Regions from separate parts of the Nonomuraea sp. NPDC049725 genome, predicted to be linked through region 2. Evidence: riboswitches for the same ligand, from Rfam matches in the RefSeq annotation. Region 2 holds a riboswitch; each other region holds the start of a gene.
The links. Region 2 has a riboswitch for cyclic di-AMP ahead of AB0J53_RS30250 (hypothetical protein). Riboswitches for the same ligand answer to the same signal wherever they lie in the genome.
Positions count from the first base shown of each region.

Region 1 (4,660 bases), on a different contig from region 2:
GCGTCGGCACCTTGACGGCCGCCAGGCCCTCGGTGCGGTCGCCGGAGGCCATGATCGCGGCGAGCTGGCGGGCCGTGCCCGGCGGGTCGAAGCAGCGGTCGAAGGCCAGGCCGGCCAGCCGCAGGACGCGCTCGCGGTCCATCTCGTAGCCCGGCGAGCCGATCACCGACCAGGTCTTGAGCGCCTGCTCCAGGACCGCCTCCCGGTCGGCCGGCGGCGCGCCGAACAGCACCGCGCCCGCGGCCTCGGTCGGCGGGGCGACCGCGGGGCCGGTGGTCGACATGATCGAGGTGAGGGTGAGCACCCGTTCCGGGTGGCGGATGGCCAGCGTCTGGGCGATCATGCCGCCCATCGACGCGCCCATGACGTGCGCCGCGGGCCAGCCGAGCGCGTCCATGAGCCCGGCGGCGTCGTCGGCCATGTCGTCCAGCAGGTACGGGGCGGCGCCCCGGAAGTCGGGCACGCCCGCCTCGTGGAAGTGCGTGGACAGACCGGCGTCGCGGTTGTCGAACCGGACGACGTGATGCCCCTGGTCGGCCAGGGCCGTGCAGAGGTCGTCGTCCCAGTGGATGAGCTGGGCGCCCAGCCCCATGATGAGCAGGAGCGGGCGCCCGTCAGGTGAGCCGAAGCTCTCGTAGGCGAGGTCGATGCCGTTCGCCGAGGCGTGGGTGGTCACGGATACTAGAATTACCTTCTAATTCGTCCCGCGTAAAGCGCGCCCGGCCTCCCCTGCGGAAGGCTCAGGCGCCCGGCCGGGGGACGGCTCGGACGCCTGAGCTCCTGGCTGGGTCAGCTGCCCGTCAGGGTCAGCGGCCCATCAGCTTGCGGAGACGGTCACGGCCCAGGATCACGCCGCCACCGGCCAGGGCGAGACCGCCGGCCAGCACGGCGCCGCCGACGCCACCGGTCTCCTCGCCGGCCGCCGCGGCGGCGGGCTTGGAGCCGCCGCCCGCGGGGCGCTCGCTCGCGGTGTACGCGGCCGGGGCGACGCCGCCGCTGCCGGGAGCCTCGACGCGGGGCTTGTTCTCCTCGGTCTTCTTCTCGGCCAGGATGGTCGGCGGCTGGGCCGGGTTGCGGTCCACGCGCGACCAGGCGCCGGTCGAGAAGGCCACGGGGTGGTTCTTCTTGCCCACGCCGTCGCCCCACTTGGTGATGACGTACTGGACCTCGATGTGGCCCTTGCCGCCGTTGCCGTCGACCATCAGCGTGTTGGAGTTGAACTTGCCGCCGGTCAGCTCGGCGAACGTCTTGGCGTCCAGGTCGAGCATGACGCCGTTGTTGGACGGGTTGCCGGGACCGCGGTCACCCACGAAGAAGGGCATCTTCTTGCCCTTGTAGACGACGTAGCCCTCGGTCATCAGCGGCCAGCTCGGGCTGGCGGCCAGGCCCTTCTGCATGGGCTTGCCACTGGCGGGCAGACCCGTGTCACCGGCGCGGCCGGAGGAGTCGTCCCAGAAGTAGGACGCGGTGGTCGCGCCCTTCAGCAGCACCTTCTGGCTCTCGTCGACGTCGGCGTGGGCGGCGCCGGCCCCGAAGGCGAGGGCGCCGGCGGCGGTGGCGGTGAGCAGGGCGAAGGAACGCATGCCGATACGAGCAGACATGAAAAAGTAAAGTCCTTTGTTAGGCAATGGGGAAAAGCGCTCACTCAGAAGGGCGTAGCCGGGCAGAACGCCAAACGGTCGCTACGCGGAGCGCGAGAAGTTCGGGGAAGTGGTGCCGCTCAGCGGGCGCGGGCTGGGGGTACGACGCAGCGGTACATCACAGGTAGGGTGTCCTCTCCATCTCGCCTACCGGGTTAGCTGACGGGTTCGGGCGTGGAGATGCCCTACCGGCCGCGAGGGCCGGATTCACCCCAGAAGTTGGGTCCCCGGTTCCCGTGAGGGATTCGGCGCCAGGTGGCCGCCTCTTCCTGGTGAAGGGCTAGGTCACCACCTGGTAACGCCACCCAATGTATATGCCAAACCGGACAAACGCAAAGGTAACACCATGAATCAGGCGAAGATCTACCTAGGAGGGTCAAGAAAAGGGGGGGCACGGCATTGCCGTACCCCCCTGAAACGCCAGGATCTCAGCCGCCGCTCTTGCGCCTGAAAGATCGCTTGCTGGCAGCCGGCCCGTGTGCCCCGTGAATCTTCGCGGCGTCGGCGCCCCTGCCACCCGCGCTCGTGCCCGCGGCCTGGTTGCGCTTGCGCTCCAGCGCCTCGCGGAACTTGCGCTTCATCTCGTCCTCGGGAGTCTCGCTGACTTCCGGCTCCGGTGTTTCCGCCATGGAGGACCTCCTGGTGTTGAGGGACGTACACAGCTTCGCACGATCGCCCACACGGCGCGAAACCGGGACGGCCGCCCAGCGGTTAGGGTGAGCCTGTGCGCGCACGCGATCTCGTCAGCGACTTCCCGACCGTGACGCTCGACACCCGCGCGGCCGACGCCGCCCGGCTGCTGGCCGAGCACGGGCTGCCGGGGCTCATCGTGCTCGACGACGACGGCCGTCCGCGCACGATCCTGCCCGGCACCCAGGTGCTGCGCCTGGCCGTCCCCCGCTACTGCCTCGACGACCCCGCCCTGGCCAGGGTCGTCGACGAGGAGCACGCCGACGCGTTCATGCGCGGCCTCGGCGAGCGCACGGTCCGCGAGACCCTGCCCGAGCAGCCGCGCGAGCTGCCCATCGCCGACGGCGACGCCACCCTGCTGGAGCTGGCCGCGCTCATGGCCCGCACGCACAGCCCGCTCGTCGCCGTCGTCGACGACGGCGCCCTGCTGGGCGGCGTCACGCTCCAGGCGCTGATGGGCCAGTCGCTGCCGCACTAGCTCCTTGGTGTTGCCTTGACCCGATGGCGGGCAGATTCCGGTCATGGTGAGCCCGCTCGGCCGGGATCTCGCGATCGATCTCGGCAGTGTCAGCACCCAGATCCACGCACGAGGCCGGGGCATCGTGCTCAACGAGCCCACGGCCGTCGCGCGAAGTCCCGAGACGGGCCGGGCTGTCAGGTTCGGCGCCCAGGCCGTCTGCTGCGGCGACACCTGCTGGCCGGTGCGCGGCGGCATGCCGGGAGACCCCGAGCTGGCCCGGCTCCTCATCCGCCACTTCGTGCACAGGGTGCACAAGTTCACCAGGCCGCGCCTGGTCATGGCCCTGCCCGACGGCTGCTCGCCGATCGTCGCGCGGACGCTCGGCGACCTGGCGTACGAGGCCGACGCGCGCGGCGTGGTCCTCGTGCCGCACGCGCTGGCGGTGGCCCTCGGGGCCGGAGTGGCGCTGGACGAGCCCGCCGGCGCGATGGTCGTCGACATCGGCCCCGGCCTCACCAGGATCGCCGTCCTGGCGGGCGGCGACGTGGTGACGGCCGCGTCCACCGGCGTCGGCGGCGACGACATGAACCGCGCCATCGCCCGCCTCGTCGAACACCGGCACGGCATCCTCATCAGCGAGAGCGAGGCCGAGGCGGTCAAACGCGACGCCGGAACCGCCTGGAAGCCGCTGCACCGCCAGGTCCTCGTCCACGGCCGCGACCCGGAGACCGGGTGCGAGCGCGTGGTCGCGGTCCCGGTGCACGATCTCTACGAGGCGACCAGGCAGCCGGTCGACGCGATCGTCCGGGCCGCCAGCCGCGCCGTGGAGCACTGCCCGCCCGAGCTGGCCGCGGACCTCGGCGAGCGCGGCGCCACGCTCGCGGGTGGCGGCTCCCTGCTGCGCGGCCTGGCCCGGCGGCTGCGCACCGCCCTGGCCATCCCGGTCCGCCGCGCCGACCAGCCGGTCGAGACCGTCGCCCTGGGCCTGGCCCGCTACGTCGACCGCCGACGGCCCGGACGCACGCCCTAGCCGGTCTACTCCTGGGAGGCCGTGCGCAACGCCCGGTAGAGCAGGCGCGGGTCGCCCAGATGGTGGCGCAGCAGCTTCTCCAGGCCGCCGATCGGGACGAGGTTCTGCGGGGCGCGCGGGTCCTTGTAGTCGACGCCCGCCAGCGGCGGCAGCGCCAGCGTGAGCTCGTCGGCCAGCCGCGTCACCTGGGCGGGCTCCAGCTCGGCGCTCGCCTCGCACCGCGCGATCCCCGCCCACGGGGTCGAGGACCGTACCGGAAGCCGGACGTACCAGGCGTGCCGCCGCCAGCTCGTCCCCATGAGGAACACCGGCGTGCGCTCCCCCGGCGCGAGCGCCGACACGACCGCCGACTGCGGCGGCGGCAGGTAGGCGGTGTGGTGGGTCTTGATGTAGCCGACCGTGTTGGGCAGATGGGTGCGCCCGCGCAGCGGGCCGTCGACCAGCAGCAGGTCACTCGTGCCGGCCCGGTGCCTGACGGCCAGGTCCACCTCCAGCTGGGTCACCTGGCGCTGGAGCGCCAGCGACAGCTCCTCCATGCTGGAGTCGGCCGCCCGCCCGGGCCGGTAGACGGCGTGCGCCGTCTTGACCTCCGGCGCGTACGGCGACGCGCTGATCAGCGAACGGCCGATCTCGATCGCCGCCAGATCCGCGCCACCCGGCCCGCAGCGGACGATGCCCGCCGCGAACGAGGCCGCGATGCCCGGCAGCGGCATCGGCGCGTCGGCGTCCGACACCCACACGCGGGCGTCGATCCGCCGCACCCCGTCGGCCACCAGCAGCGTGTCGGGCGCGTCCACGCCGGGGCCCGGCCGGACGGGCTTCCAGTCGGCCGCCGGGCGC
Region 1 covers NZ_JBFANJ010000007.1:187,084-191,743, reverse strand. Annotated here, with positions in the region: gene AB0J53_RS20285 (alpha/beta hydrolase) at 1-676, opposite strand, end outside; gene AB0J53_RS20280 (hypothetical protein) at 807-1,601, opposite strand; cyclic di-AMP (ydaO/yuaA leader) riboswitch at 1,770-1,901, opposite strand; gene AB0J53_RS20275 (DUF5302 domain-containing protein) at 2,069-2,269, opposite strand; gene AB0J53_RS20270 (CBS domain-containing protein) at 2,365-2,808, shown strand; gene AB0J53_RS20265 (rod shape-determining protein) at 2,852-3,820, shown strand; gene AB0J53_RS20260 (hypothetical protein) at 3,826-4,660, opposite strand, start outside.
Region 1: another riboswitch for cyclic di-AMP. It lies ahead of AB0J53_RS20280 (hypothetical protein); the one in region 2 lies ahead of AB0J53_RS30250 (hypothetical protein).

Region 2 (4,660 bases):
AGCACGATCGCGGAGCTGCGCGAGGCCGACGTGGTCATCAGCGACCCCGGGCTGCCCCAGGAGGCACGTACGGAGCTGGCCGAACGCGCCGGCGAACTGATCATCGCGGAGGGCTCGCAGTGAAGCGCACCATCACCCATCTGGCCGACGGCCGGGAGCTGATCTACTTCGACCGGCGTGACGACGCCGACCGGAGCGCGATCGACCGGCGGCCGCTCGATCCCCGGCCGGTGGCGTCGGAGCTGCGCTACGACCCGCTGACCGAGGAGTGGATCGCGGTGGCCGGGCACCGGCAGACGCGCACGTTCCTGCCTCCGGCCGACGAGTGCCCGCTGTGCCCGTCGTCCGCAGAGCGGGCGTCGGAGATCCCGGCGGACGACTACGACGTGGTCGTGTTCGAGAACCGGTTCCCGTCGTTCTCCCGCAATCTCGGCAGTTACGCGGACGTGGGCGGGCTGAGCGAGGTCCGGCCGGGTGTGGGGCGGTGCGAGGTGATGTGCTTCACCTCCGAGCACTCCTCGTCGTTCTCGCAGCTCTCCGACGACCGGGTGGAGCTGGTCATGGAGGCGTGGGCCGACCGCACGGCCGAGCTGTCCTCGATCGAGGGCGTGGAGCAGGTGTTCTGCTTCGAGAACCGGGGCGAGGAGATCGGCATCACGCTCTTCCACCCGCACGGCCAGATCTACGCCTATCCGTACGTCACGCCGCGCACCAAGCTGCAGCTCGGCGCCGCCAGGCGCTACGCGGGGCGTCGGCCGGGGCGCAACCTGTTCGCCGACGTGCTGGCGGCCGAGCGGGAGGCGGGCACCCGGGTGGTGGCCGCCAACGAGCTGTGGACGGCGTTCGTGCCCGCCGCCGCGCGGTGGCCGTTCGAGGTGCATCTTTACCCGCATCGCCGGGTGCCGGACCTGGCGGCGCTGTCGGAGGCCGAGCGGGCGGCGTTCGCCCCGCTCTACACCTCGGTGCTGCGCGCGCTGGACGGGCTGTTCGGGGTCGCGATGCCGTACATCTCGGCCTGGCACCAGGCGCCGGTCCGGCAGGACCGTGAGCTGGGCTATCTTCATCTGGAGCTGTTCAGCATCCGGCGGGCGCCGGGCAAGCTGAAGTACCTGGCGGGATCGGAGTCGGCCATGGGAGCCTTCGTCAACGACGTGCTCCCGGAAGAGGCGGCACGCATGCTTCGATCACAGGTAGATCACTAATTGATTTCCGATTGATGTCGCATTACTCGTGATCTACCACTACTATCCCTTCAAGCGCGGTCATAGCACCGTGTACGCCTAATCCCGGGCGAGTTGCCCGGGAGCCGGGGACCCATCCGCACCTGGGGTGAATCCACTTCGGTGGTAGGGAAGCGACTCCCATGCCCGAACCCGTCAGCTAACCCGGCCGGCAGAGGGAGAGGAAACCCCGCACGTGGCGTCAGCGTCCCCCACGCGACTTGCCATCGGCGTCGTCACCGCGGCAGCGATGACGTTCGCCACCTGGTCAGCACCGGCCGCGGCCGAGCCCAAGCCGTCCGAGAGCCAGCTCCGCGGCGACCTGAAGCAGCTCAACAAGAAGGTCGACCAGCTCATCGAGCGCTACAACGCCAAACGCGTCGAGCTCGCCAAGGCCCGCGAGGCCGCCGAGGCGGCCAAGAAGCGGCTCGCCGCCGCCGACCAGGCGCTCGCCGCCGCCCAGCTGAAGGTGGGCGAGCTCGCCAGACTTCGTTACCAGAGCGGCACGCTGGGCCTGCCCTACTACATGGTGCCGCCCGACGGGGCCAGCGCGGCCGTGGTCGAACAGCTCACCGCCGAGCAGCAGGCCATCGTGGCCGGCGTCGCCGCCGCCCGCGACGAGCAGAAGAAGGCCGCCGACGCGGCCGCCGCCCTGGCCCGCCGGCTCAGCGCCGACACGACCGAGGTGGCCAAGCAGCGCGACGAGGCCGAGGGCGTCATCGGCGACATCGAGAAGAAGCTGGAGGACCTGATCCCGTTCAGCACCGGGCGGCGCTCCGACGGCACCTGGGCCCCGCAGCTGCCGAGCGGCACCGACAACATCACCGCCCGCACCCGGGCGATGAAGGCGCAGATCGAGAAGAGCTTCAAGCTGCCGTTCAGCGTCGGGTGCTTCCGCTCGGGCTCCAGCGGCGAGCATCCGCTGGGGCGGGCCTGCGACTTCATGATGAGCGCCGGCGGCTCCATGCCCACCGCGGCCAACAACGCCCTCGGCGACCGCATCGCCGAATGGACCGTGAAGAACCGGGACAAGCTCGGCGTCAAGTACGTGATCTGGAAGCAGCGGATCAACCACGGCTCCGGCTGGAACGCCATGTCCAACCGCGGCAGCATCACCGAGAACCACTACGACCACGTCCACATCTCGATGCACTGACGTGGCCGGCCGGCTCGGCGTTGACAGAATATGTAGATCGGTCTAGTTTTTCGGCATGGGTAAGAAGGGGGCCGAGACTCGGCTGCGGATCCTGGAGGCGACCCAGGAGCTGGTCGAGGCGGGCGGCTATGCCAATGCCGGGCTCAATCAGGTGATCGCCGCCAGCGGGGCGCCGCGAGGGTCGCTGTACTTCCACTTCCCCGAGGGCAAGGACCAGCTGGTCGGCGAGTCGATCCGGCGGGCCGGGGCGGCGATCGGGTCGGCCTTCGACGATCTGGCCGTGGACGAGGTGCTGCGGCTGCTGGGCGACCGGCTGGAGGAGTCGGGCTGGCGCAAGGGCTGCCCGGTGGCCACCGTGGCGCTCGAGATGGCCGCCGCCAGCGACCCGCTCCAGCAGGCGTGCTCGGAGGTCTACACGTCATGGGAGGCCGCCCTGCGTACGCGGCTCGCGGGGCGACCGGACGCCGACGATCTCGCCGTCACCGTCCTGGCGCTGATCGAGGGGGCGCTGCTGCTGGCCAAGGCGCACCGCAGCCGGGAGCCGCTGGACCGCGTCGCCGCCGTGCTCGCCGGGCTCCTGCGCTGACCCCCGGGGCCGCCTCCCCGCCACGGAGGCGGCTCTTTTCACGCCCAGAAAATATGTAGACCGATCTATTGAGGAGCTCTCTTGGACGCGATCGTCTTCGGCGCGACCGGCTTCGTCGGCCGGGCACTCGTCGCCGAGCTGCTGGGCCGCGGGCAGCGGGTGGCGGCGGCCGTGCGGACCGACACCCTCACCCCGTGGCTGGCCGAGCGGGGCGTCGCCACCGGCGGGCTGAACGTCGTCACCGCCGACCTCACCCGCCCGCTCACCGGACTCCCCCAGGCACGCGACGTCTACAACGCCGCGGCGCGCTTCGCGTTCGGCCTCGGCGTCGAGGAGGCTCGCGCCGTGAACGTGACCGGCGCGCTCCACGTGCTCGAATGGGCCGCCACGCTCCCCCGGCTGCGGCGGCTCGTGCACATCAGCGGCTACCGGGTGAGCGGCGTCCGCCCCGACTACGCCCGGCTGGGCGCGTACGAGGCGTCCAAGGCCGAGGCCGACCTCGCCGTTCATGCCAGGGCGCGCGAGCTGGGCGTCCCGCTGACCGTCGCCAACCCCAGCACGGTGATCGGCCCCGGCCAGCACCTCGGCCTGGCCTCCCTCGTCGGAGACCTGTGGAACGGGCGGCTCCCGGCGCTGCCCGGCGGCCCGGACGTCTTCCTGCCGGTCGTCACGATGGACTACTTCACGCGCTTCCTGGCGGAGATCCCCGCCGCCCCGGCGGGCGAGGACCACTGGGTGCTCGACGACGACACCCCGCCGCTGCCCGAGCTGATCGGCCTGGTCGCCCGGCACCTCGGCGTGCGCGCGCCGCGCCGGACGATCCCCGTCGGCCTGGTGCGGCGGCTGCCGCGGGCGCTCACCGGCGCCGATCCGGAGACGCTGTCGTTCCTGTCGCCGGACCGCTATCCGACGGCCTCGGCCCGCGCCCTCGCCGCCCGGGCCGGCCTGGAGATGCCGCCGGTCGCCGACGCCCTGCGCGCCTGGGCGGACGACCTGGTGGCGGCCCGCTTCGGCGCGGCGACGCCGTGGCTGCGCCCGTACGGGTTCCGGGACCGTACGTGGGTGATGGGGGACGCCCGCGACCCCGGGCACGTGCTGCTGCACGGGCTGCCGGTGAACGCCGACGTGTGGGCGCGGGTGGCCGCCCTGCTGCCGGGGCCGGTTCTCGCGCCCGATCTGCCCGGGCTGGGGCGGTCCGCGCCTTCTGACCGGCCGGTGGAGGCGTGGCTGGCCGGGCTGATGGGCAGCGTGCGGACGCGGCCGACGCTGGTGGCGCACTCGCTGGCCTGCGGGCCCGCGCTGCGGTTCGCGGTCGAGCATCCCGAGCGGGTGGGCGGGCTCGTGCTCGTGGCTCCGGCGTTCCTCCAGGCTCCGGCGTCATGGGCGGCGCGTTCTGCCGTGGCCGCGCCCCTGCTGCGCCGCATGTCCGCCGCCCGGCTGGCCGCCACGCTGGGCGTGCCCGAAGGACCGGAGGTGGCGAGCGCCGCGCTGGACCTGCGCCGCCCGGGGGTGGCGCGGCGCGTGGTCGCGGCGCTGCGGGCGGCCTCGGCCGGGCGGGACGCCGCGCGGGCGCTGCTGACACGGGTGCGGGTGCCCGTCGAGATCGTGACGGGCTCGGCCGACCCGCTCACGGCCGACCCGGGGCATCCGGTGACCGAGATCGCCGGAGCCGGGCACTATCCGCAGCTCACCCACCCG
Region 2 covers NZ_JBFANJ010000012.1:258,103-262,762, reverse strand. Annotated here, with positions in the region: gene AB0J53_RS30260 (DeoR/GlpR family DNA-binding transcription regulator) at 1-123, shown strand, start outside; gene galT (galactose-1-phosphate uridylyltransferase) at 120-1,202, shown strand; cyclic di-AMP (ydaO/yuaA leader) riboswitch at 1,268-1,409, shown strand; gene AB0J53_RS30250 (hypothetical protein) at 1,417-2,376, shown strand; gene AB0J53_RS30245 (TetR family transcriptional regulator) at 2,432-2,962, shown strand; gene AB0J53_RS30240 (alpha/beta fold hydrolase) at 3,044-4,660, shown strand, end outside.

Region 3 (4,660 bases), on a different contig from region 2:
GAGCTGTTCGAGGAGCTGGTCGAGCACACGCTGATCCAGCCCACGTTCGTCATGGACTACCCGCTGGAGACCTCCCCGCTGACCCGGCAGCACCGCGACAACCCGCTGCTCACCGAGAAGTGGGACCTGATCGGGTTCGGCACCGAGCTGGGCACCGCCTACTCGGAGCTGGTCGACCCGATCGAGCAGCGCCGCCGCCTGGTCGAGCAGTCGCTGCTGGCGGCCGGCGGCGACCCGGAGGCCATGCAGCTCGACGAGGACTTCCTCCAGGCGCTGGAGTACGCCATGCCGCCGACGGGCGGCATGGGCGCCGGCATCGACCGGATGATCATGGCTTTCACCGGCAAGAACATCCGCGAGACGATCCTCTTCCCGCTGGTCAAGCCCTCCCGTTGAGCCGCACCGGCAGGGTGGCGAGCCCGCGCAGCACCAGGTTTCCCTTGTACGGCGGCGCGGGGTCGGCCAGCTCCAGCTTCGGGGCCGCCTGAGCCAGGGCGCGCAGCGCGATCTCGCCCTCCAGCCTGGCCAGCGGCGCCCCGAGGCAGAAGTGGATGCCCAGCCCGAACGCCAGATGCCGGCCCGGCGTCCGCTCCACGTCGAAGCGGTCCGGGTCGGCGAACGCGGCGGGGTCGCGGTTGGCGGCCCCGACCAGCGCCAGCACCGCGCTGCCGGCGGGCACGGCGGTCCCGGCCAGCTCCACGTCCTCCAGCGTCACGCGCATGGTGAGCTGCACGGGCGGGTCGTACCTGAGCACCTCCTCGACCACCTGCTGGGGCGCGTCGGCGGCGCGCCCGAGCACGCCGTGCCTGACCAGGTTGAGCACGCCGTTGCCGATGAGGTTGACGGTCGTCTCGTGCCCGGCCACGAGCAGCAGCACGCAGGTGCCCAGCAGTTCCTGCTCGGTCAGCTCCTCGACCTGGGCGAGCGCGCTGAGCAGGTCGTCGCCGGGCCGCTCGCGCCGCAGCGCGATGAGGCGGCGGAAATACGCGCGGAACTCCTCCCGGTCGTGCTCGGTCCGGGAGATCAGGTCCGGCGGCACGATCGGGTCGAGGCTCCTGGCGAGCGTCTCGCTCCAGCCGCGGAAGCGCTCGTGGTCCTCGGGCGGCACGCCGAGCATCTCGCTGATCACCATGACGGGCAGCGGGTAGGCGAACGCGCTCATCAGGTCGGCCTCGTCGGGCAGCGCGTCGAGGAGCCCGGCGGTGATGGCCTCGATCCGCGGGCGCAGCCGCCTGATCATGCCCGGGGTGAAGGCCCGGCTGACCAGGCCGCGCAGCCGGGTGTGGTCCGGCGGGTTCATCATCAGGAACGAGCGGGGCGGCTCGCCGTCGGGCGGGGGGCCGTGGCCGAACCGGGCGTCACGCAGCACCGCGGAGCAGAGCTCGTGCGTGGTGGCGACGAGGAGCCCGCCGCGGGTCCGCAGCAGCGCGTCGCTCTCGCGCAGCTCGCGGTAACGGGTGTACGGGTCGCGCAGGAAGCCGGGGTCGGATGGATCGAACCCGAGCATGTCCGTTGGCGTCAAAGGAGCGTAGTCAGGATCGCTGTGATCGATCATCATGCTCCGATAAGTGCCGACATATGGCGAGTACTTCACATACAACGGATCATGTCAACGGAGGAGGTCAAGTGCGGCGAATTTCGTGCTTGACGACCTTTCCTGGATGCGTTTACCGTCTGCGAGGATGTGCCGCTCCGGTCGGGCCCTAGACGTCTCCGGGTGGTGCTGGTGGGGGGAGGGCTCCCGATGGATGTGCTCACAGAAGGCGTTGAACTGAGCCGTGCCGACCTGGCGTTGCTGGCCGAACTGGCCAAGGGCGTCACCGTGGACCGGGTCGGCCGACGCCTTGACATCAGCGGTCGCACCGTGCGGCGAAGACTGCGCGGCATCTGCGACCGCATAGGCGTGGCCACCGCGATCGAGGCGGTGGCCTGGGCCGCCCGCAGGCAGCTCATCTAACGCCGCTGGCCGGCTCTGGCGCCGCTAGTCGGCGATGCGGACGGCTCCGGCGAAGGGGCGCCGGGCGATGGACGCGATCCGCACCACGTCGCCGGTGCGCGGCGCGTGCACCATCATGCCGCCGCCCAGGTAGATGCCCACGTGGTGCAGGTCGTTGTAGAAGAACACCAGGTCGCCCGCGCGCAGCTCCTCCTTGGAGATGTGCCGGCCGGCGGTCCACTGGTCACCGGTGTAGTGCGGCAGCGAGATGCCCACCTGCTGGTAGGCGGCCATCACCAGACCGGAGCAGTCGTAGCCGCGCGGCCCTTCGGCGCCCCAGATGTACGGCTTGAGCTGCTGGGTGAGCGCCCACTTGGCGGCCTGGGCAGCCTTGCCCGAGCCGGGGATCGGCAGGTTGACCTTGACCGCCGGGGTGCCCGGCCGGCCGGCCTCGCCGAGTGCGCGCCTGAACAGGCTGCTCTCGACCTTGCCGACGAGCTTGACGATCCGGTCGCGCTTGGCGTCGAGGTCCTTGACGATCTTCGAGACCTCGGTGATGCGGGCCTTGGCGCCGGCGCGGGCCCGCTCGGCCGCCTGCATCGCCTTGGTGAGCTGGAGGATCTCCTCGCCCTGCTGCTGCTGGATCGCGTAGTTGGTGGCCGCCAGGTCGAGGTAGCCCTCGGGGTCGTCGGAGTTGACGAACGCCAGGGTGCCCGACAGGCCGCCGTTGATGTAGGTGGTCTGCGCGAGCAGGATCGCCTTGGAGCGCTTGTCGGCCAGCTCGGCCTCGCTGGCGGCCAGCGTCTTCTTGGCGTTGTCGGCGGCCTTCTGGGCCGTCTTGAGCTTCTCCCGCTGGCCGTTGTACTGCTCGGCCAGCGTCTCGATCTCCAGGTGCATCTCCTCGACCTGCTCGGAGAGCTCCTTGAGCGAAGGCTTGGGGTCGGCGGAGGCTGGTGAGCCCAAGGGCAGAGCGAGGACCAGTGCGGCCACGGCGGCCAAGCCGACGACACCGAATCGCTTCTTGCCAGAGCGCCTGTCCAACCAAGCTCCTTCCGTTGACGCCTACCGGGTTAGCTGACGGGTTCGGGCCGGAGCAGCCCTACCGAGCGTGGCTCGGATTCACCCCTGGCAGCGGGTTGACGCCGCCGGCGGGTCCCCGGCTCCCCTCGCGGGGATTGGGCGTGTCGACCGCGCGGTGTGCGCGGGTGACATCGTCGCTGGACACTAATGCACTCCTGGTTCCTGCTCAACCGGAACTGCCGAGTCTGTAGAGGTTTCACAACCGACGGGTCACAAGGTGATCTCGTGGCGAGCCGTACAGAAAAGACTTTATGCCCTCTTTGCCCCAAGTTCGCCCGATCGTGAAACTGTAGGAATCGTGCAATCCGGAGCGTGCACGCACAGTGACGGTCCGGGAGTTTGGGTCGAGCCGTAATGGGGTCTGTACTCTGGATGGCCATGGAGCAGGTCGCCGAGCTAGCGGTCCCCGAGACCGAAGTGCTCGTCAGGCGCGCGCGGACCAGGGACGTCAGGGCGATCAAGCTCCTGGTCGACACCTACGCCGGCGTCGGGCGCAAGATGCTGGAGAAGGCCACCGTCACGCTGTACGAGGACGTCCAGGAGTTCTGGGTGGCCGAGCGGGGCGGCGAGGTCGTCGGCTGTGGCGCGCTGCACGTGCTCTGGGAGGATCTGGCCGAGATCCGCACCGTGGCCGTGCACCCCTCGGCCCGGGGTTTCGGCATCGGCCATCGCGTGGTCTCGGCTCTCATCAGGACCGCTCGGGAGCTTGGGCTGGAACGTGTATTTTGTCTCACTTTCGAGGTGGACTTCTTCGCGAGGCACGGGTTCCGTACGATCCAGGGCACGCCCGTCTCACCCGAGGTGTACGCCGAACTCCTGGCCTCGTACGACGAGGGCGTCGCGGAGTTCCTCGACCTCGAACACGTCAAGCCGAACACCCTGGGCAACACACGCATGCTGCTCCACTTGACAGCGGGTGACGCGGACCTTGACTGCCGAGAAAGGTGATTGTTGATACCTATGTCGATACGTTGGGCAGGACAGGCATGTGCCCTGACACGTGCCACATGCGCACTCGAAGCGAGGTGACACGGTGAGCACAGGACAGCCGCCGTATCCACAGGACGATTCCCCCGAGAACTCCCCTGAATACGGCCAGAACGCAGGACGCCCCCAAGGGCAGCCCGACCCCGACGCGACGGTCGTCGGCTACCGCGTGGACGACCCCTACGGCCAGCAGCCCCCCTACGGTCAGCAGCAGGGTTACGGCCAGCAGCCCCAGTACGGCCAGCAGCCCCAGCAGGGCTACGGCCAGCAGCAGGGTTACGGTCAGCAGCCGCAGTACGGCCAGCCGGACTACGGTCAGCAGCAGGGCTACGGCCAGCAGCCGCAGTACGGTCAGCAGCCGCAGTCCCAGCCGGGTTATGGCCAGCAGCCCCCGTCGGGTCAGCAGCCCCAGTACGGCCAGCCCGACTACGGCCAGCAGCAGCAATATGGTCAGCAGCCGCAGTCGCAGCCCGACTACGGCCAGGGTTACGCCCAGCAGCCGCAGTCGCAGCCGGGTTACGGCCAGCAGCCGCAGTACGGCCAGCCGGACTACGGTCAGCAGCAGGCTTACGGCCAGCAGCCCCAGTCCCAGCCTGGCTACGGCCAGCAGCCGCAGTCGCAGCCGGGCTACGGCCAGCAGCAGTACGGTCAGCCCGA
Region 3 covers NZ_JBFANJ010000004.1:116,331-120,990, forward strand. Annotated here, with positions in the region: gene lysX (bifunctional lysylphosphatidylglycerol synthetase/lysine--tRNA ligase LysX) at 1-396, shown strand, start outside; gene AB0J53_RS11715 (cytochrome P450) at 380-1,522, opposite strand; gene AB0J53_RS11720 (LuxR C-terminal-related transcriptional regulator) at 1,745-1,957, shown strand; gene AB0J53_RS11725 (NlpC/P60 family protein) at 1,982-2,977, opposite strand; cyclic di-AMP (ydaO/yuaA leader) riboswitch at 2,981-3,128, opposite strand; gene AB0J53_RS11730 (amino-acid N-acetyltransferase) at 3,395-3,964, shown strand; gene AB0J53_RS11735 (RDD family protein) at 4,050-4,660, shown strand, end outside.
Region 3: another riboswitch for cyclic di-AMP. It lies ahead of AB0J53_RS11725 (NlpC/P60 family protein); the one in region 2 lies ahead of AB0J53_RS30250 (hypothetical protein).

Region 4 (4,660 bases), on a different contig from region 2:
CGGGGAGCTGGCCGTGTCCGGGGCGGTCACCCAGATGGTCAGCCACGGCCTCATCACCGGGGCGCTGTTCCTGCTCACCGGCGTCCTGTGGGACCGGGCCGGCACGTACGACATGGACCGGTTCGGCGGCGTCGCGGGACGCGCCCCGGTGTTCGCCGCGCTGCTGGCCGTGGCCGCGTTCGCGTCGCTGGGGCTGCCCGGGTTCTCCGGGTTCATCGCCGAGTTCCAGATCTTCGTCGGCGTGATCGGCGCCGGGGCCGTCGTCCTGGGCGCCGCAGCCGTGCTCGGCATCCTCATCACCGCCGCGCTGTTCCTGCGCGCCCTGCAACGGGTGCTGCTCGGCGGGCCGGGCGAGCTCACCGGCCGCGTCACCGACCTGCGGCCCGCCGAGACCGCCGCCGTGGCGCCGCTGCTGGCGCTGTCGGTGCTCATCGGCGTCGCGCCCCGGTGGCTGCTGGACCTCATCGAGCCCGCCGCCGCCGCGCTCTCCTCGCTGGCCGGCCGGTGAACGACGACCCGGCCGCGCTGCTGCCCGAGCTGCTCCTGCTGGCCGGGGCGGTCGCCGGGCTGCTCACCGGCATGTTCGTGCCGCGCGGGCGGCAGCGCGCGGTCGCGTGGATCTGCGCCGCCGCGCTCGCCGCCGCCCTGGCCGCAACCGTCACCGCCACCGTGACCGCCACCGGGGGCGCCGCGTTCGGCTCGTACGCGCCCGACGCCCTCACCCAGGCGGCCCGCGCCGTCGTGGCGGGCGGCACGCTCCTGGTGATCGCCCTGGTGGCCGCCGAGGCGCGCGGGCACCGCCGCGAGGCCGAGGCGTACGTGCTCGTCATGCTCGCCGCCCTCGGCTCGGTGCTGCTGGCCGGGGCCGGTGACCTGCTCGTCCTCGTCCCGGCGTACCTGCTGGCGAGCATCCCGGCCTACGCGCTCGCCGGGTTCGGCAAGGACGCGCCGGGCACCGAGGCGGCGCTCAAGTACTACCTGATGGGCGCGTTCCTGGGCGTGCTGATGCTGGCCGGCGTCACCCTCCTGTACGGCCTGGCGGGCGCCACCGGCTACCGGGCGGCCGGGGCGGCGCTCGCGCTCGCGCCCGGCGCGGCGGCGGCCTGCGGTGTGGTGCTGCTGCTGGCGGGGCTGCTGTTCAAGGCGGGCGGGGTGCCCGCGCACTTCTGGGTGCCGGACGTGGCCGAGGGCGCCCCCGTCGCCGTCGCCGCGTTCGTCACCACCGTGCCCAAGATCGGCGCGCTGGCGGCGCTGCTGCGCGTCGCGGACGAGCTCGGGCCCGGCGGGTGGGACGTCCTCGTCGCGATCGTCGCCGCCGCCACGATGACGCTCGGCAACCTGGCCGCCTTCCACCAGGACGATGTGCGCCGCCTGCTCGCCTACTCCACGATCAGCCAGGCCGGGTACGTGCTCGTGCCGGTCGCGGTCGCCCAGCACACCGCGCTCGCCCGCCCCGCCGTGCTGTTCTACCTGGCCGCCTACGCGGTCACGAACGTGGGCGCGTTCGCCGTGGTGGCCGCCACCGGGCGCGGCACGCTCGACGGCTACCGAGGGCTGGGGCGGGCCGCGCCGGGGCTCGGGCTGGCGCTCGTGGTGTGCCTGCTCGGGTTCGCGGGCATCCCGCCCGCCGCCGTGTTCGTCGCCAAGGTGCTCGTGTTCGCCGCCGCGTGGGACGGCGGTTACGCCTGGCTGGCCGTGCTCGTCCTGGTCAACACCGTGGCGAGCCTGTACTACTACCTGCGCTGGGTCGCTGTGGTGTTCCGCGGCGACCCGCCGGCCGCGCCGCCCCCGGGCCTGGCGCGCGCGGTCGCCTGCGTGGCGGCCGTCGCCTCGCTCGCTCTCGGGGTGGGCGGCGGCGTCCTGCTCGGCCGGGCCGCCTGAGCCGTCACGCCTTCCCGGCGGTGGCGGCCCAGTCGAGCAGCGCCTGGGCGGTGTCGAAGCGGCGGCCGGAGTCGCTCTCGCCGAGGATCACCCCGACCAGCAGCCGGCCGTCCCGCTCGGCGGCGAACGCCAGCGTGTAACCGGCGGCGCGCGTGTAGCCGGTCTTCACGCCGACCGCGCCCGGCTGGGCGAGCAGCCGGTTGGTGTTGCGCCACGAGTAGGAGCCGTGCTCACTCGTCGCCTCGACCGAGTGGTGGCGCGTCGAGGTGATCGACTTCAGCGTCTCGTTCCCCAGCACCGCCTCGGCCAGCCGTGCCTGGTCGGCCGCCGTGGAGTGGCCGCCGCCGTTCGTGGGCATGCCGTCGGCGTTGACGTACAGGGTGTCGGCCATGCCCAGCTCGCGGGCGGCCGCGTTCATCTTCCCGACGAACCCCTCGACACCCGGCCCGTACGTGCGCGCCAGCACGTGGGCGGCGTCCGCGCCGGACGGCAGCATCAGGGCGTGGAGCACGTCCCGCACCGGCAGCCGGTCACCGGCGCGCAGCCCGGCGACGGCCGCGCCGCCCCGGGCCGCGTAGCGCACGTCCTCGGCCGTCACCTCGACGACGTCGGCCGGGTCGGCCTCCTGGAGCACGACGTGGGCGGTCATCATCTTGGTCAGGCTCGCCACGGGAAGGCGCTCGCCGGCGTCCTTGCTGTAGCGGACCTCGCCGGTGGACGTGTCGACGACCAGTGCGGCCCGCCCGAGCACGGCGGGCGCGTCAGCGGGCGCGTACGACGCCGGGCCGGCGAAAGAGGCTGTGGTGGCCGTGGTGGCTGTGGTGACGGGTGTGGCCGCCTGGGCGGCGGTCGTGCCGGTCGTCAGGACGCCGGCGGCGAGGGCGGCGCCGGCCAGGGCGCGGCCCCAGCGGCGCGGCCGGGCGCTGGAGAAGAGGGAGGTGGGCATGAGGGGCTGTGCTCCTTGCTTCCATGCCGCCTACCGGGTTAGCTGACGGGTTCGGGCCTGGAAGTGCCCTACGGGCGCGGCCGGGGGGAGCCGGCGCGCCGATTCACCCCACGAGAGAGTGGGTCCCCGGTTCCGCGTGACGCGGATTCGGCGGCCGCGGGCCCCGCGAACGGGCCCACGGTCCGGGCATTGCGCGCATAAGGTACGAAACTTGACAAACTATGGCAAATCGCCCGTCAAATAGTGTTGCACCACCGGCCCCACGCTGCGCGCCAGTTCCTCGGCGGACATCGCGACCACGGGTGGCAGCCGTACGACATAACGGGTGAAGGCCAGCCCGAGCAGCTGCGTGCTCACCAGCCCGGCCCGCCGCGCCGCCTCCTCCGGCCCGCAGCCGAGCGCCCGGCCGACGAACGAGGCGACCTGGGAGGTGAACACGTCGCGCATGCTCTGCGCCGCCAGCGCGTTCGTGGACGACGAGCGCAGCAGCAGCATGATCGCCTCGTCCGACAGGTCGCCCTCCCAGCGGGACAGGAAGTGGCGCGCCATCGCCTCGCCGAGGCGCTCGCGCGGCGGCGCGGGCAGCTCCTCCAGGTTGAGCCGCAGGTCCACCGCGGCGCGGAAGAGACCCTCCTTGTTGACGTAGTAGCGCATCACCATGGACGGGTCGACGCCGGCCAGCGAGGCCACCTTCCGGATGGTGGTGCCCGCGAACCCCTGCTCGGCGAAGAGCTTGCGGGCCGCGCCGAGGATCGCCGTGCGCGTGGCCTCGGACCTTTCCGTGAACGCCATGCCAACAAGTGTAGACCAACGCTTGTGGTCAAAAAGGTGCTGGCCGGGCGGGGCAGATCTTGGTAAGAAGAGCGGGTGGACCTCATCCCCGTGGAGTTCGAGGCGTTCGACCGCCGCATCGCCGACGTCACCGGTGACCGCAACCTGGAGCGCCTCCACCGGGGCACCCGCTGGGCCGAAGGGCCCGTCTACGTCCCCGCGGGCCGCTACCTGGTCTGGAGCGACATCCCCAACGACCGGATGCTGCGCTGGGACGAGCTGACCGGCACCGTGGGCCCCTTCCGCCAACCGGCCGGCTACGTCAACGGCAACACCCTCGACCGCGAGGGCCGGCTGATCTCCTGCGAGCACGGCGCCCGCCGGGTGACCCGCACCGAGCACGACGGCTCCGTCACCGTGCTCGCCGACCGGTGGCGCGGCAAGCGGCTCAACAGCCCCAACGACGCCGTCGTGCGCTCCGACGGGTCCGTCTGGTTCACCGACCCGCCCTACGGCATCCTCGGCGACTACGAGGGCCACCGGGCCGAGCCGGAGATCGACGGCTGCCACGTCTACCGGATCGACCCCGGCAGCGGCGAGGTGAGCATGGTGGCCGGCGACTTCGCCCGCCCCAACGGCCTGGCGTTCTCCCCCGACGAGCGGCTGCTCTACGTCGCCGACACCGAGCGCCGCCACGTCCGCGTCTTCGAGGTCACCCGCGACGGCACGCTCACCGGCGGCAAGGTGTTCGCCGAGCAGCAGGGCGACGCCGACGGCAGCTACGACGGCATGCGGCTCGACGACACCGGCCGCCTGTGGGCCGCCGTCGGCCGGTCCATCCACGCCTACCACCCCGACGGGACGCTCCTCGGCAGGCTGCACCTGCCGGAGAGCGCCTCCAACCTCGTCTTCGGCGGCCTCAAGCGCAACCGCGTCTTCATCACCGCGACGACGTCCCTCTACTCGATGATGCTGAGCCTGAGGGGCGCCGCCCCGGTGTGGGCTACCTGAACGCCCAGGTGAACAGGTGCAGCTCGCCGTCCTCCGGGTCGGAGAAGGCGA
Region 4 covers NZ_JBFANJ010000003.1:441,638-446,297, forward strand. Annotated here, with positions in the region: gene AB0J53_RS10095 (NADH-quinone oxidoreductase subunit M) at 1-508, shown strand, start outside; gene AB0J53_RS10100 (NADH-quinone oxidoreductase subunit N) at 505-1,881, shown strand; gene AB0J53_RS10105 (serine hydrolase) at 1,886-2,827, opposite strand; cyclic di-AMP (ydaO/yuaA leader) riboswitch at 2,840-2,990, opposite strand; gene AB0J53_RS10110 (TetR family transcriptional regulator) at 3,047-3,619, opposite strand; gene AB0J53_RS10115 (SMP-30/gluconolactonase/LRE family protein) at 3,695-4,609, shown strand; gene AB0J53_RS10120 (GH92 family glycosyl hydrolase) at 4,602-4,660, opposite strand, start outside.
Region 4: another riboswitch for cyclic di-AMP. It lies ahead of AB0J53_RS10105 (serine hydrolase); the one in region 2 lies ahead of AB0J53_RS30250 (hypothetical protein).